One region of the Porphyromonas somerae genome, then DNA from elsewhere that is predicted to be linked to it. Evidence: riboswitches for the same ligand, from Rfam matches in the RefSeq annotation. Region 1 holds a riboswitch; each other region holds the start of a gene.
The links. Region 1 has a riboswitch for cobalamin ahead of MWL85_RS09290 (DUF5074 domain-containing protein). Riboswitches for the same ligand answer to the same signal wherever they lie in the genome.

Region 1 (4,583 bases):
AGCCAACTCGGCCCTAATTGCAGTGATATCGCCATTCTGCCGAACTGCCACGGTATCATAGGCAATGGTGCCATCCTCAAATACTCGCTTGTACCTAAATGGGTATTTACCACTAGAGGAGACAAACTCCACATTGGCACTCAGGGCAAAGTCATTGGGGAGCTTTTGCTCTACCAAGACGGATGGAATCACCGTGGCAAAGGAGCCAGCACGAAGATGTGCCCGAAGGTTGGTACGCTTACCTTTACTGAAAGTCGGCTGCCTAGTTTCAATATAAATGGAGGAGGCCGAAGCGAAGTGCTGAGCTGGCTGAAAGAGATCGCTCTTCTGCCCATTATAAAGGCTTACCGCTTCCACATTGTCTAGTGAAAACTTACCAAGATCAATTTGCCCATTTTGTGCATTTCCAAGCTTGATCCCATTGTAAAACACGCCGAGATGATTGGTACCCATGCCTCGCACATCTACCGTTTTCAAGCCGCCTAGTCCGCCATAATCCTTAATCTGTATTCCTGAAAAATACCTTACGGCATCAGCAATTGATATGCTACTCAATTTCTGTAGCTGTTTGCCTTCAAGCTTCAACCCTGGAATCACCTCTCGGTGTTGCTGTGCCGTTACGGTAAGGTCGGGTAGTAGATACACGCTATCGAGCTGTGCCCACGCCGAGAGGGTTGTGAAGCATAGCAAAGTGATCGTTAATACCACTCCCCTTAAAGCTTTAGTTGCTTCTATCAACTTTAACATACAATGTATAGAAAAAGATAGGTGTGCAGACTAGAGTAATTATTCCTACTTTAGTCTGCACACAATATTTCAATATAAAATCAAGTTATTTATTGATAAACTCATCACTAAATCTGTAAGCGAAGTCAATACCTGCCGTACTTGCACCCCTTTGGGTAGGGTAGTGATATTTATTCAGTTGTTTAATAGGATCAACCGTCACATCATACTCAAAGATATCAGAGTCAACATACGCTGCCGTTCTACCTACCCAGAGATGCCCAGTGGTAGGATGCACTCCCATAATTCCATAAATATTATAGAAAGAGTAGCCTTCCTTGAACGCTGGCACATAATGGAGGTCGAGCTTCTTTGTCTCATAATTGTATCGTGATGCTGTAGAAGCGTTGAATTCCGCAACATCTACAAAGTAGAGATGTGGCTCAGTAAAGCTAGCACAAATGCCAATTGCTGGACTCCAGGTAGCCACAGGGAAGACTACAGTATTTGGCATCTTATGCTCTTGGATTACTGTCCCTTCATGATCCATCTCCACAATGATTGGATCGGAGGTAAACTCTGTATTCCACTGCTGATTTCCCTTAAACTCACCCGCGAAGGGCACAAATATATGTCCATTAGCTCCCTTTACGATACCTTTCGCCTGACGCCCCTTGTACTCTAGACGCTTGCTGATAGAGTTAGTTTTAGGATCAATGATAACCATCCCGTGTCCACAGGCAGCGTAAACTTTTCCGCGAGAGAAGACGAGACGGGTTTTGATAGCCCCCTCTGTGGTAAACTTTCCAAAGGTTCCCTCTACGGTCTTATCTATCTTTAGTTTCCTATTTTTATAGACAATCTTGATGATACCAGAGGTCTGCTCCATATTGCTATCGGACCATTGTACATATCCAAGAGAATCATTGCAGATCACTATGTGCTGTGGCCATGTGCCCTCTCCCTTAGGAGATTTGAATACAAACGAATCGGCATACTCCATCTTCATAGTACGGGCATCACACACCACAAAGCGTCCAGCACCATTCATGCGGTCACCATTTTGTGTGATGAGATAGATCTTGCCATTTGCCATATACATGTCTTGGACCACATTGCCTATCTCCAAATGGTTATTGGCATTCTCAAAGATATTGAGATACTCATTATTATTCTTGTCGTAATAGACTATGGTACCATTGACTGTGGTCATATTCCCTTCGCATACTACAAAGGTGCCTGCAGGATCTGTATAGTCAATCGATGCAATCACCTCAATTGAAGCAAGGTAGGTAGCACCATTTCTTCCTAGCCCCATCAGGGTGATGATTCCACCATTGTATGATTGCCCTGGTGTTTGCTTTGGTGCTTTGATGCGAACCATTTTCTTTTGGGCATTGATTTGAAGGCTCCACCCTTCTGGCACCTTAATCTCCTCAATAGTAGCTATATCCTCAGCGGTCAGCTTAATATTCCTTGCTTCATTGAATTTGAATACGTGATAGTGGTACTCTCCTTCAGGCTTCTCAAAGGCAAATATCTCAAATCCTGTTTTTGGGATAGTAATCTCCTCCCCATTGGCAAGGACAAATACCACTGCATTGCTTTCATTTCGGACAGATTGGAAAAAGGAGTCGCCATCTTTTCCCACAGCTTGTATCTCCTTACCCTGATCGTTCTTGATCCTTTCGCCATCTAGGGTCCAGTAACCATCTTTATCCACCCCTATAACAGGTGAGTGACCATCTTGACCATCTACTCCATCCTTGCCGTCTTTTCCAGCAACAGGAATTTTATTGCCATTCTTATCTTTGAGCCATTGGTCTTTGCCACCAAGTGTCCAGTAATATATGCCCTCTTCCTCCTGGATCCCAAGTTCAGGGGCATCTAAGCCATTTTTGATGGTGACTTTTGTTCCGTCATTGAATTTGATTTCGTAGCCGCCATCAATCTCATTGATCTCATCAATGGTCTTTTTCTCTTGCTGTGCTTTCACCACCTTTTGCAGGGTAGAGATGTCAGCTTTTGTTTGGGCAATCTCCTTCTTGATATTTGCAATCTCTCCCCATAGGTCACAATCATCGTATCGATAGCAACCCGAGAATAAGAGGCCCACCAGTGCTAGAAATAGCCAGACTTTCTTTGTTCTCATACTCATTACATCTATTCTAAGTTTCTTATAATCAGCAGCCTCCATTGGTATGGCGATCGCTGAATACATTTATTCAGTGTCAAATGGCTTTCGTGCGGAGATGTAATAGAGTAGCAGGTTGACTAGAGTTTAGGAGTTAATTATGTTTTTGTTTCTCTAGAATTAGCCGTTGCCAATGCAACATTGTAAGCTTAATAAGTATCCCTCTATCTCTAATGCTTCAGTGCCTCGGAAGCCATTAAAGCAGTTATCGGCAGGTCTTCTGACTTACTCCAGCTTTCGCACACCTTCCCAAGAGACACTATGCTCTAAGTGGTATTTTGATAGATTAGCTAAGCTATTTGGAGCTTACAGCAGCGGGTACTGTCTAGGATTTGCACCTAGTTTCCTTTTCACCAATCGCCCTAAGGATAGGGTTATGGCACCGTTAACATCTTATATTCTTTGCAAATGTAACCAAAAGATTTCAAATTGTCCTAAATATCAAAGAGAATAGTTAGGCCGTAGATTCAAATGATCTATTTGAAATTTATGTTCTGTAGAGTGCATCTCACGTAGGCGAGCTGCTTAAATATAAAGGGGTGGTGCAACTGTTGGTTGCACCACCCCTTTTTGTATGCTAGGCGACGTCGCTTACTCTTCAGTAGCGGGAGCCTCCTCTGCTGGAGCCTCAGCTTCGGTAGCAGCCTCTGCCTCAGCCTTTGCAGCTGCTTCAGCTTCTGCCTTTGCCTTCTCCTCCTCAGCCTTCTTCTCAGCTAGAGCAGCCTCACGAGCCTTATTCACCTCACGCTCAGCCTCTAGTGCTTTCTTAGCTGCTTCACGCTTAGCTGCCTCGTCCTTGCTCTTGATCTGAGCTACCTCAGAGTTCTTGCCTTGCTTCCACGCCTCAAAGCGCTTCTGAGCCTCTTCCTCTGAAAATACACCCTTCTTCACACCGCCTTGTAGGTGCTTCATCATCATCACACCTTCGCGTGAGAGGATGCTGCGTGCGGTATCGGATGGGGTGGCACCCACGTTCACCCAATAGAGTGCTCTATCGAACTTCAGGTCGATAGTTGCTGGGTGGGTATTAGGGTTATAAGTCCCCAAAATCTCTACGAAGCGGCCATCACGAGGGGCACGCTTGTCGGTCACTACAATCTTGTATACAGGGTAACCCTTGCGACCGTGTCTTTGCAATCTGATAACTGTTGCCATCTTTGATTTGTAAATAATTAGTGATTAAACTCTGCGCCCCACGGTCTCCCGACACGGGTACACGACCCTACGGGGTGAAACGCAACCGCAAAGGTACCTATTATTTTGCAAGTAACCGACTATTTTGCACAATAAAATGGGGCACTGGGTAGTGGCTCTGATAATTTTAGTAGTTTTGTAGATATTTCAAGTGTATATATATAATGAATGATATCATACTTAAGGGGGTAAGGGTGCATAACCTCAAGGGGGTGTCGCTAGATATCCCGCGCGACCAATTGATTGTGATTACAGGGCTGAGCGGTAGCGGTAAGTCGTCGCTCGCCTTTGATACGCTCTATGCCGAGGGACAGCGAAGGTATGTAGAGAGCCTAAGCGTCTACGCACGTCAGTTTGTCAGCAAAATGGCAAAGCCCGAAGCCGATCTGATCAGTGGCATTCCACCGGCCATTGCGATTGAGCAGAGGAAGTTTAATCGTAGCCCTCGCTCTACCGTCGGCACCGTCAC
Region 2 (4,583 bases), 1.2 Mb from region 1:
AGCTTGTATTTCTCCGTTGATAGAGCGGTAGCCATCGTGAAATCTTCGGTAATCCCCCGTTTGGTATTCATTGGCCTCTGGATTCCACACATCCACTCCACGCATCATATAGTTATTACGAGTAGAGGTGAGACTACCATTACCACGGACGGTAAAGCCATTGCTTTTCACCCTGTATTCTCCACTAAGGTTAGCACCATAAGTGTGGAAAGAGCCCCCGTTGATGGAGGCCTCAAGATAGTTCTTATTCTCCTTGCGTGTGATGATATTCACAGCACCGCCAAGGGCATCTAGCCCTAGTTCGGGAGGGACCACTCCTTTGTAGATCTCCACCCTATCCACAATGTTGATGGGTAGATTGGCTATGTTGGTACCACTGCCTAGTGAGGTGAGTGGTACCCCATCAATGAAGTATCTAATAGCATTGCCACTTAATCCTGTCAATGTGAGATCAAAGTTGGAGCCGATGCCTCCTTCCTCTCTAATCCTCACCCCGCTGGTCTGTCCCAATAGGTTATTTAAGCTGTTGTTGGAGGCGGCGTATGGGCGGACATTGAGGCTTTTGGCAGCGTAGACCCCCTCTTGCATCTGCTTGCTGTAGTCGGGACCTACCACCAATACCTCTCCTAGTTGCTTATAATCCTCCTTTAGCTGAATGGTTACAGAGCTATTCTTGGAGAGGTTCACCCTTTTATGAGTGGTTTTATAGCCGAGTAGTGAGGCACGGAGTAGGTAGCTGCCCGACTTCAAGTTGAGCGAGAAGCTACCAGTCTGATCGGCTGCTGCTACATTGCCTTTGCCTTCTATGGCAATAACTGCGTAAGGTAGTGGATGATTTTTTTCATCCACTACCTGACCATTTATCTTGTAAGTCTGAGCTGTCGCAATAGAAGCAGTCAGAACTAGTACAAGCGAAAGAAATAGTCTATTAATCATCAGCGTGCATCTTTTCACCCGTTACCTCATAGACTTTTTTCTTCTCTCCAATGAGCAGTCTTCTATATTGAGAGTAGAAGTCTATTTTGTCGTTGAGGATCTGTTGTAGCTCAGGTAGTTCGCCTAGTCCTTCGAGCCTTAGTTCTACCTCAAATCCCGCCTTGGTTAAGTTTTCCTTCCAATCCTCGGCGATATCCTCCTTGGCATGCTCCCCAGCCACAATCATAAGAGGACGAAGTACCACCTTCTTTAGTCCTGTAGCCTTAAGTCTTTGAAGTGCTTGCTCGTAGTAAGGGTAGCCCTCTACGCAGCCGATGATCACATTAGGGTGCCCACTTAACATCAGCATGTGGTCCAGCATCGCGTATTGTGCAGTAGCCACATCGTAGGTGCCGTGACCTACCCAAATAGTTGCCATATCTGGTTGGCTATCAGCCGTGATAAGCTTGATTAGCTTTTCGTAGTCTGCTTCGTGGAATAGTAGCGGAGTTGCCACTCTTATCTTCTTAAAGTTAAAGGGTAGGTGGGCTACTTCACGGATTACCGAGGTGACCTCTACGCCATTGGTAATAGAAGTGGAGATCACTAGCACATGGGTATAACCTTCATTGTGTAGTTGCTGTAGGGCCTCAGTAGGATTGAGTTTGATGATCCCCTTATTATCCTTTAGACGTTTGATGATGATACGAGAGGTATAGGCTTCACGTACCTCAAGATTGGGGTGACGCTCCTTAACTGCCTTATTAATGGCATCAAGTGTCACAGCTCTGGTATCATCGTGTGTGGTACCGAAGTGTGTGATTAAGATGGCCCCTTTATCGCCCTCCTGTAAATTTTCAAATAGAGGGTCCTCAATAAACACCTTGTTTTGAGCACTCACCTGCTGATGGCATAGCATAGAGATAAGAACTGCCATAGTTCCTAGCAATAATTTCCTCATAAGTCTGAAATGGTTTCCGACATCAATATAACAGCACTCTGCACCCCGGAGCACCACAATACACACTATGATATGGCAGGTTTCCTGACTTGCTTTACCTTGGAATACCTTCCCACCTGATAAGGCAGTGGTAAATATGAATATCCAAAGCTTATTTCAAAGCTCACAGTAGCGGGCACTGCTCCAGACTTTCACTGGATTCCCTTTTATAGGCTATCTAAAGAATAGGATAACCTATCACCATATCTATTTATCTACCTACAAAGATAGTAATATTTAGGGTACTTAACAAATATTGGGAAAGGTTTGGGGTGCCTTTGGCGGAGGGGTGCCTCATCGGACAAGTCGGACAGGTCGGACGAGTCGGAGCACCCGACAGGGTGCCACTCAGATAGCCCCCGGCCGGGGTCGTGGGGGTGGGCGGTCATTGATCCCCCATTCATCGGGCTGACGCCCTCGAATGGGGGGCTAGGATCCGTCGGACCTCTGTGAGGTCCTTCTCCGGCCTGTCCGACTTGTCCGATAAGGCGTTATGCAAGGGTCGTGGGGTGGGGGTGTCCTCGTTTCCCGCCGGTCGTTCGGGGGCGAATGCCCCCTCCGACACGGGGGCTATCTGAATGGCACCCTGTCGGGTGCTCCGACCTGTCCGATCTGTCCGACCTGTCCGATGAGATACCTCTACAGATTACTTAGCTGGTAGCGGTAATGGCCACCTGGGAAGATGGAGAAGCGTTCGATGAGGCCATTGATGCCGATGGGGGCGGGCTCCATCGCGATGCGGAGGTACTCATCGTAACTGTTGGGGAGTCGCTCCTCGGGCAACTGCATCAGTGGCAATAGCTTCGTTTCGCCATTCGTCAACTGGATCCGCAGATGCGTCATATCGCTGAGCTCTGGACCTCGCCACTGCTGCTGCTCCGGGGCATAACAGCGCACCTCAGGCAGACCAACACAGTAGAGCGTCCCCCCCTTCTCCAATGGGGTGAGCGGATAGTAGTGCATCTCATGTCTCCGATCCGACACCTTAGAGTAGGGGTACCCAAAGAGCCCCCCATCCTCCCGATCCTTAGGGAACCCCAGCTCGATACGCTCCATCGACAACCCCTTGGTATCCACCTCTAGGAGTGCCACCGATGGTGCCAACTGAGGATAGAGGATAATGGTACGATCCGTCTCCTCTTGTCGAGGCAACTGTCGCTGTAGGTGCCCCACCAATGGGATCAAAAATGGCCGATGCTCTGGGCGTGACAAAGGGATAAAATAGGTGAGTCGCAGCAACGCCTGCTTGCTACGGATCTGCTGAAATGTCTCCTCCTGAATACCGATCCCCTCCTCATTAGCGATGAAAAAGAATTCATAGGTGCTCTGATCCAGTACCACTGGGTCACTACACGCCAGCTGACGCCAACTGAGGTTTCTATCCGCGCCCTTGTAGCGTAGCCGCCCATTGTACACCACCTCTCCTCTCAGGTTGGTGGCAATCAGACGTAGCGAGGTGATCTTTCCGAAGTGCTCTTCCGTCCCCTCTGGCAAGAGCAGTTCGGGACGACTAAAAACAACCGCCACCTTACCCTGACCAGGGTCAGGATAAGGTGCGTCAAATATTAAGTCAGTACAACTAGTCTGAAAGAGGGATAGCAGTAGTAAACAGCAGATCCCTGCACCATAGGAAAGCGGTCTCATTCCTAATTATAACGGAGCTAGTTCAGTATCGTAGCTGTGTACCTGCCAGTTATTGATCTTCACCCAAGCGACTTGATATCCTTCGGAACAGTTAGGACAGCGGCGTACCTTCAGCTCCACGGTGAAGTCGTGGTCACAGTAGAGATTGATATCGGCACCATCTTTAGCTGCACTCATCAGTAGCCCAATCAGGTTGCTACGGAAAAATGGATGCTCCTGACCTGCCTTACGCATGGTGACCCAACTATTGTGGCCACTTCTCAGAAGTAGGGTGGTCAGTTCTGCTGTTAGCTCGCCATCATACCCAGGTTCACAACCTGGCTCTACTGGGCCTACAAAAGTATTGGCCTTGGTCGTAATCGTGGTAGGGTAGGGATAAGGGGTAGCCTCATTATTGCCCAGCATCTTACCCTCGGCACTGTAGCGGTCATTGGCCGATACCACCTCCACAGAGATCTTATCTGGATCTTCAAGACCGATGATGTGCACCTTGATGCGGTTGGTCAGCTCCAGTAGATTCACCTCTACAGAGGTGACCTCATTCGCCCCCTCTTCATTGAGTGGCTTCAGAGCTACTTCACGGCTAATCCCTTGGCGGATTCGCTGATCCTTCAGGTCCTGACCCGCCTTTAGCTGAACAAATTGCTCGCTTAGCTTGGCATTAGGGGTGAGTGCAAAGTAGTCCTTGTAAAGACCCGACCATGCTGCAACTCGAACCGATTCGCCTGCAGGCACCGTCATCCGCACCTTGGTCTCCGCCGAGATAGGTCCTTCGTGGGTCTGTGTCGCCACTGCCTCGCCCTTTTCATTGTAGGCAATGAGGAGCACACTCTTCACATCGGTAGGGTAGGTGCGTGCCGCATCACAATCGGTCTGAGTATAGAGCGAAACCTCTATCTCCCGTGGGCACTCCTTAAGCTGGTCGTGCAATAACGATTGACACCCTCCAAGAAATAGAATTGGGAGGAGGGCAAGTGCCCTATTTAGTATTCTCTTAGTCATATCTAATAGTGATTAGAATTGT
Region 3 (4,583 bases), 110 kb from region 1:
CTTGTGGGGTACTTCCCGAGAGCATTCGTGCTGTCTCCTGTGCCGATGCAAGCGAAGGGGTGTTGGTCACCGCACCCCCTAGGATACCCATCAATGTGGCTATCTGTTCGCTTGAAAAACGGTAGATGAGGTAGGTGACGACTAGTGAGAAAAAGACTGATGCGATAGAGAGTAGATTCAGAGATACGCCTCCTTGCTTGAAGGTGGCAAAGAATCCTGGCCCTACGATCATACCAATACCAAAGATAAAAAGGATCATCCCACTCTCTTTCACAAAGGAGAGCACGTGAGGATCCATTGATAGGCCTAAGTGGCCCATCAATATCCCCACAAAGAGTACCCAGGTGACCCCGAGTGAAAACCCTCGTACCTTTACCTTGCTTAGTGCAGTGCCCACTGTCACCACTAAAGCGAGTACAAACATCGAAGAAGCGATATCCCCACCTAGGAGTAGTTGCTTCAGTACATCCATCATCTTTAATTAGCTTAGTTAATGATGCTTTACACGGTCCCGCTCCTCGGCACGCTTGGCAGAGTTCCACGAGGCGAGGTCACCAGTGAGATAGCCCGTGATCCGCCTCATGCGTTGGATATCCTCGCTTCCGCAGATTGGGCAACGGTCGTAGATCACTCCCTTATAGTGGCAACTCCTACAGGTGTCAATTGGGTGGTTGATAGAGCCGTAGCCAATCTGATTGTCCTTCATCAGCTTCACGATCTTTACGATCGCACGAATGTTTTTCTTCGCTTCACCATCCAGCTCTATATAGGTAATATGCCCACCAAGCGTGAGTGCGTGGAATGGAGCCTCTAGCCTGATCTTATCCGCGATGCGTACCTCCTCCTTTACATCGATATGAAATGAATTGATATAGTACTCTCGATCATTGACCCCAGGTATCTTGCCGTACCGCTTCACGTCGAGCTTAGTAAAGCGACCCGAAAGCCCCTCGGCAGGAGTGGCGAGTACCGAGTAATTGAGGTGATACTTCGCCTTCATCTCGCCTGCCACCTCATTCAGTACCACTAGGCACTCCCGCAAAGTCTCCCACGCAGCAGAGCTCTCGCCGTGTCCCATACCATAAAGTGCATACATCGCATTGTGACCGCCGATAAATCCAATTCCCAGCGTACCGCTATCCAATACCGAGCCTACCTTGTCATTGGGTTTCAAAGCACCGCCTCCCTTCCATACATCGTTGCCCATCATGAATGGGAACTGACGTGCCAGTGCACTCCGTTGGTAGAGATATCGCTCATGCAACTGTTCGCCAACTAGTAGTGCCATCTCTCGTAGCGACTCCTTTAGCTTTTGGATAGATACGCTCAAGATCCGGCCAGAGTCGGCAACCGAACCGCACTCGCGCTCCGCAGCACGACGAGCCTCAATCGCCAGCCTTGGTAGGTTGATAGTGGTAAAGGAGAGATTGCCCCTGCCCACTGAACTTTGTATCCCATTGATATTCTCAAAGACACGGGTGCGACAACCCATCGTTGCAATCTCATACAGATAACGATTAGGATCATCGGCACGCCAAAGTTTATTTTGATTGAAGGGGGTGTCGAGGAATAGGAAGTTGGGGAAGAGTGCCCTTGCTGTGGTCTTGCACGCTTTTAGGAATAGATAGAAGTTGGGTGCTTCAAACTCTAGCTCGCCCCTCATCGCAGCATCAAAGTCGGTAATTGCCAATTCATAGTCACGCTCCGAATAAGAGACCCCCTCCTTCACCTTAAATATCTGAATGGGGAAAACTGGCACCTCACCTCCAGCTCCTAGTCCCTCCATCGTCGCTTCCATCAACTCCTCGATCACCATCTGCCCCTCGGCACTGGTATCGGTGCCGTAGTTAATCGAGCTAAAGACCACCTGGTTGCCGCCTCTGGAGTGCATCGTATTGAGATTGTGGATAAATCCCTCCATCGCCTGGTGCGTATCTCGCCTGGTTAGTTCGCGAGCCTCCGCCACCATCATCTCCAGATCTTCGTAGGCGATAGCATCGTTAGTCACCTTGGAGAGCTCATCATATAGCCCGCGAATCTCCCCCGCACTCGGCATGATGTTGCCTACAGCGTCGGTAATCATCGTTCGCAGTGCCTTCCTCTCAAGGTTCCCCTCACCACTTCTAGCCTTTACCATAAAGGGAATCAGCTCTGCCAAGTGCTTCACAAACGACTTGTATACCCCAGGTGCCATAAAGTAGTCAAAGGCGGGGATTGCCTGCCCTCCGTGCTGCTCATTTTGATTGGTTTGGAAAATGATCGTTGCAAGAGTGGCGTAGCTCTGGATGCTCTGAGGAGTACGGATACTCCCATTCTTTGTGTGGAAACCCCGTTCGTAGAGATCCTTCAGATCGTACTGTACACAAGTGGTGGTCTTGGTGGGGTAGTAGTCGAGGTCGTGTATGTGGATATCCCCACGCCTGTGTGCTTCGGCAAATTCGGGGGAGAGTAGATAGCGGTAGGCATAGTCCTTGGAGACCTCACTCGCGAAGGTCATCATCTGACCAGCTGGAGTGTGGCTACTCATATTGGCATTGCTCAGATTGATATCATTTTCATCGATCCGTACAATCCCATCAAAAGACTTCTTGAGGTCGGTGCGTTTGTGCCGCTGCGTATTGCGCCACTCCCTATAGATAATGTAGCGCTTCGCCACATCGGGGCGCACCTTCATCAGCTCGCCCTCCACAATGTCTTGTACCTCCTCTACCGAAATGGTAGTCTGCTCTATGTGCGACAATACCTGGCAAGTTACCTGCTGTACCTCACCATAATTATCTCCGTTGCCACTCGCTACGTAGGCCTTGAGAATAGCGTTTTCAATCTTAGAGGGGGTAAATGGCTCCTGCACGCCATCCCTCTTAATGATGTAAAGAACTGGATTATTCATATTACTTTAACTCCCGAAAGTTGATTAAATAGGTTTTATAATACGGTAAAATGCATCTGTCGGTCTTCTGACTTATCTCATACACCTCCGTACCTTCCCGCCCACATGGGCAGTGGCAAACGATCGGGGTGCTGTCAAGGCTTCTCAGCCCATCAAGACTTACAGCAGCGGGTACTGTACTGGACTCACACCAGTTTCCCAAGAGGTGAACTCTATCACCTCCACAAATGCACTACAAAGATACCTATTTTTATAGACCTGATAGCATTATATTCAGAAACAAAAATCCTCGGCAGTAACGCCGAGGATATAAAGAAAGTGGAGAATACCGGACTCGAACCGGTCACCTCTACAATGCCATTGTAGCGCTCTAGCCAGATGAGCTAATTCCCCATACTCCCTACAAAGATAACAATAATTAATGATGATAACAATTTATGTCCTGAAAAAGCAGATAAGCCGAAGAATGAGCTCATCCTTCGGCTTATCTATTACTGTTCAGTTAAGTATTTATGGAATAGGGAAGATAAAAGGTTCGCTACCGTTATTTACGAACTTTGCACCACTAGGCATGCTTAGGTGCTTTTGGCTCTTACTCCAATCCCATAGCATAGACTCGTCCTCTGTGATTTCACCTGTTTCTACATTTCTCTTTTTACCATTGAGAGGGTAGTATAGAAGTAGGTTATCATCATTGGCATCTACTAGCTTCCAGGTGTTGTCGAGGATCTCCTTGTCGGTACGTGCCGACTTCCAGAAGCGTACCTCACGAATCAGCTCATTGCTACCGCCAATCCAGAAACCAGTGAGTCCATAAGCTCCAGTACGGATCTCGCGCTCTATGACTTTCACACCATTGACATATACTGAATTAGCCTTACCATCGTACTTAAAGCCGAGCATATACCAGGTATTTGGCTCTGCTGCCAAAGCTTCCTCAGGAATATCAATCTGTGAATTTCCAGTCTTTATCTGTAGCTGATTAGGCTTAATAGTTACGTCACCAAAGCGAATGTAGATCTCGTCGTTCATACTAGAGCCTGTTACCAGCTTGGTACCACAGATTGAGCGGTTATTTTCATTATATGAAGCTCTATTCACCATCACTTCAAGTGTCCAAGTGTCTACCTTAAAGTCGTTGGGGAACATAGATCCATCCTCCGAGCCAGAGCCAACTATTCTAAGAGCCTTTGTGCTGATTCTCTGCTCTAGGACAAGAAGAACCTCGCTCTCGGCATCAATAATGCACTTATTTGAGTTTGTCAACTTTATAGGAAGAGCATAAGTGTACGCAGGATTAAAGACGAGGTCTTTAATTTTCAAGCCCAAAGATTTGATGGATTCGCCACTTTCGAAAGCTATCTCTTTATCTATGCTATACATCTCTGCAGGCAACATTACATAGGTAGTCCCATGAGCTTTGTTATAGGCCTCCAATTGGGTAGCATTTCCAGCTTCCACTCCTACCTTTACCTCTTCGGAAGGTAAGTGAGTCAAAGCGACCTTAATGTCATTAACTACTACATCCTCTTTCTCTACAAAGAATGATTGGATAGTAGAACCACCCTTGATATATACACTTTGACGAGTTAGCTCACCAGGAGCTTGCTTTGGTTTATTGTATAATTCATCTTGGCAGGACGTCAAGGCAAATGACGCAAGCGTTAATGCCGATACAATTATTGATTTTGCA

Region 2: linked by a shared signal. The riboswitch ahead of MWL85_RS02720 (sirohydrochlorin cobaltochelatase) and the one ahead of MWL85_RS09290 (DUF5074 domain-containing protein) in region 1 are both predicted to bind cobalamin.
Region 3: linked by a shared signal. The riboswitch ahead of MWL85_RS08920 (anaerobic ribonucleoside triphosphate reductase) and the one ahead of MWL85_RS09290 (DUF5074 domain-containing protein) in region 1 are both predicted to bind cobalamin.

What each region holds. Positions count from the first base shown of each region.
Region 1 covers NZ_AP025559.1:2,176,266-2,180,848, forward strand. Annotated here, with positions in the region: gene MWL85_RS09285 (TonB-dependent receptor) at 1-747, opposite strand, end outside; gene MWL85_RS09290 (DUF5074 domain-containing protein) at 833-2,878, opposite strand; cobalamin riboswitch at 3,114-3,322, opposite strand; gene MWL85_RS09295 (30S ribosomal protein S16) at 3,512-4,075, opposite strand; gene uvrA (excinuclease ABC subunit UvrA) at 4,279-4,583, shown strand, end outside.
Region 2 covers NZ_AP025559.1:634,415-638,997, forward strand. Annotated here, with positions in the region: gene MWL85_RS02715 (TonB-dependent receptor) at 1-936, opposite strand, end outside; gene MWL85_RS02720 (sirohydrochlorin cobaltochelatase) at 929-1,876, opposite strand; cobalamin riboswitch at 1,934-2,131, opposite strand; gene MWL85_RS02725 (hypothetical protein) at 2,555-3,559, opposite strand; gene MWL85_RS02730 (FimB/Mfa2 family fimbrial subunit) at 3,566-4,561, opposite strand; gene MWL85_RS02735 (fimbria major subunit) at 4,574-4,583, opposite strand, start outside.
Region 3 covers NZ_AP025559.1:2,067,184-2,071,766, reverse strand. Annotated here, with positions in the region: gene MWL85_RS08925 (putative transporter) at 1-475, opposite strand, end outside; gene MWL85_RS08920 (anaerobic ribonucleoside triphosphate reductase) at 491-2,890, opposite strand; cobalamin riboswitch at 2,931-3,134, opposite strand; tRNA gene MWL85_RS08915 (tRNA-Ala) at 3,210-3,283, opposite strand; gene MWL85_RS08910 (BT_3987 domain-containing protein) at 3,401-4,583, opposite strand, start outside.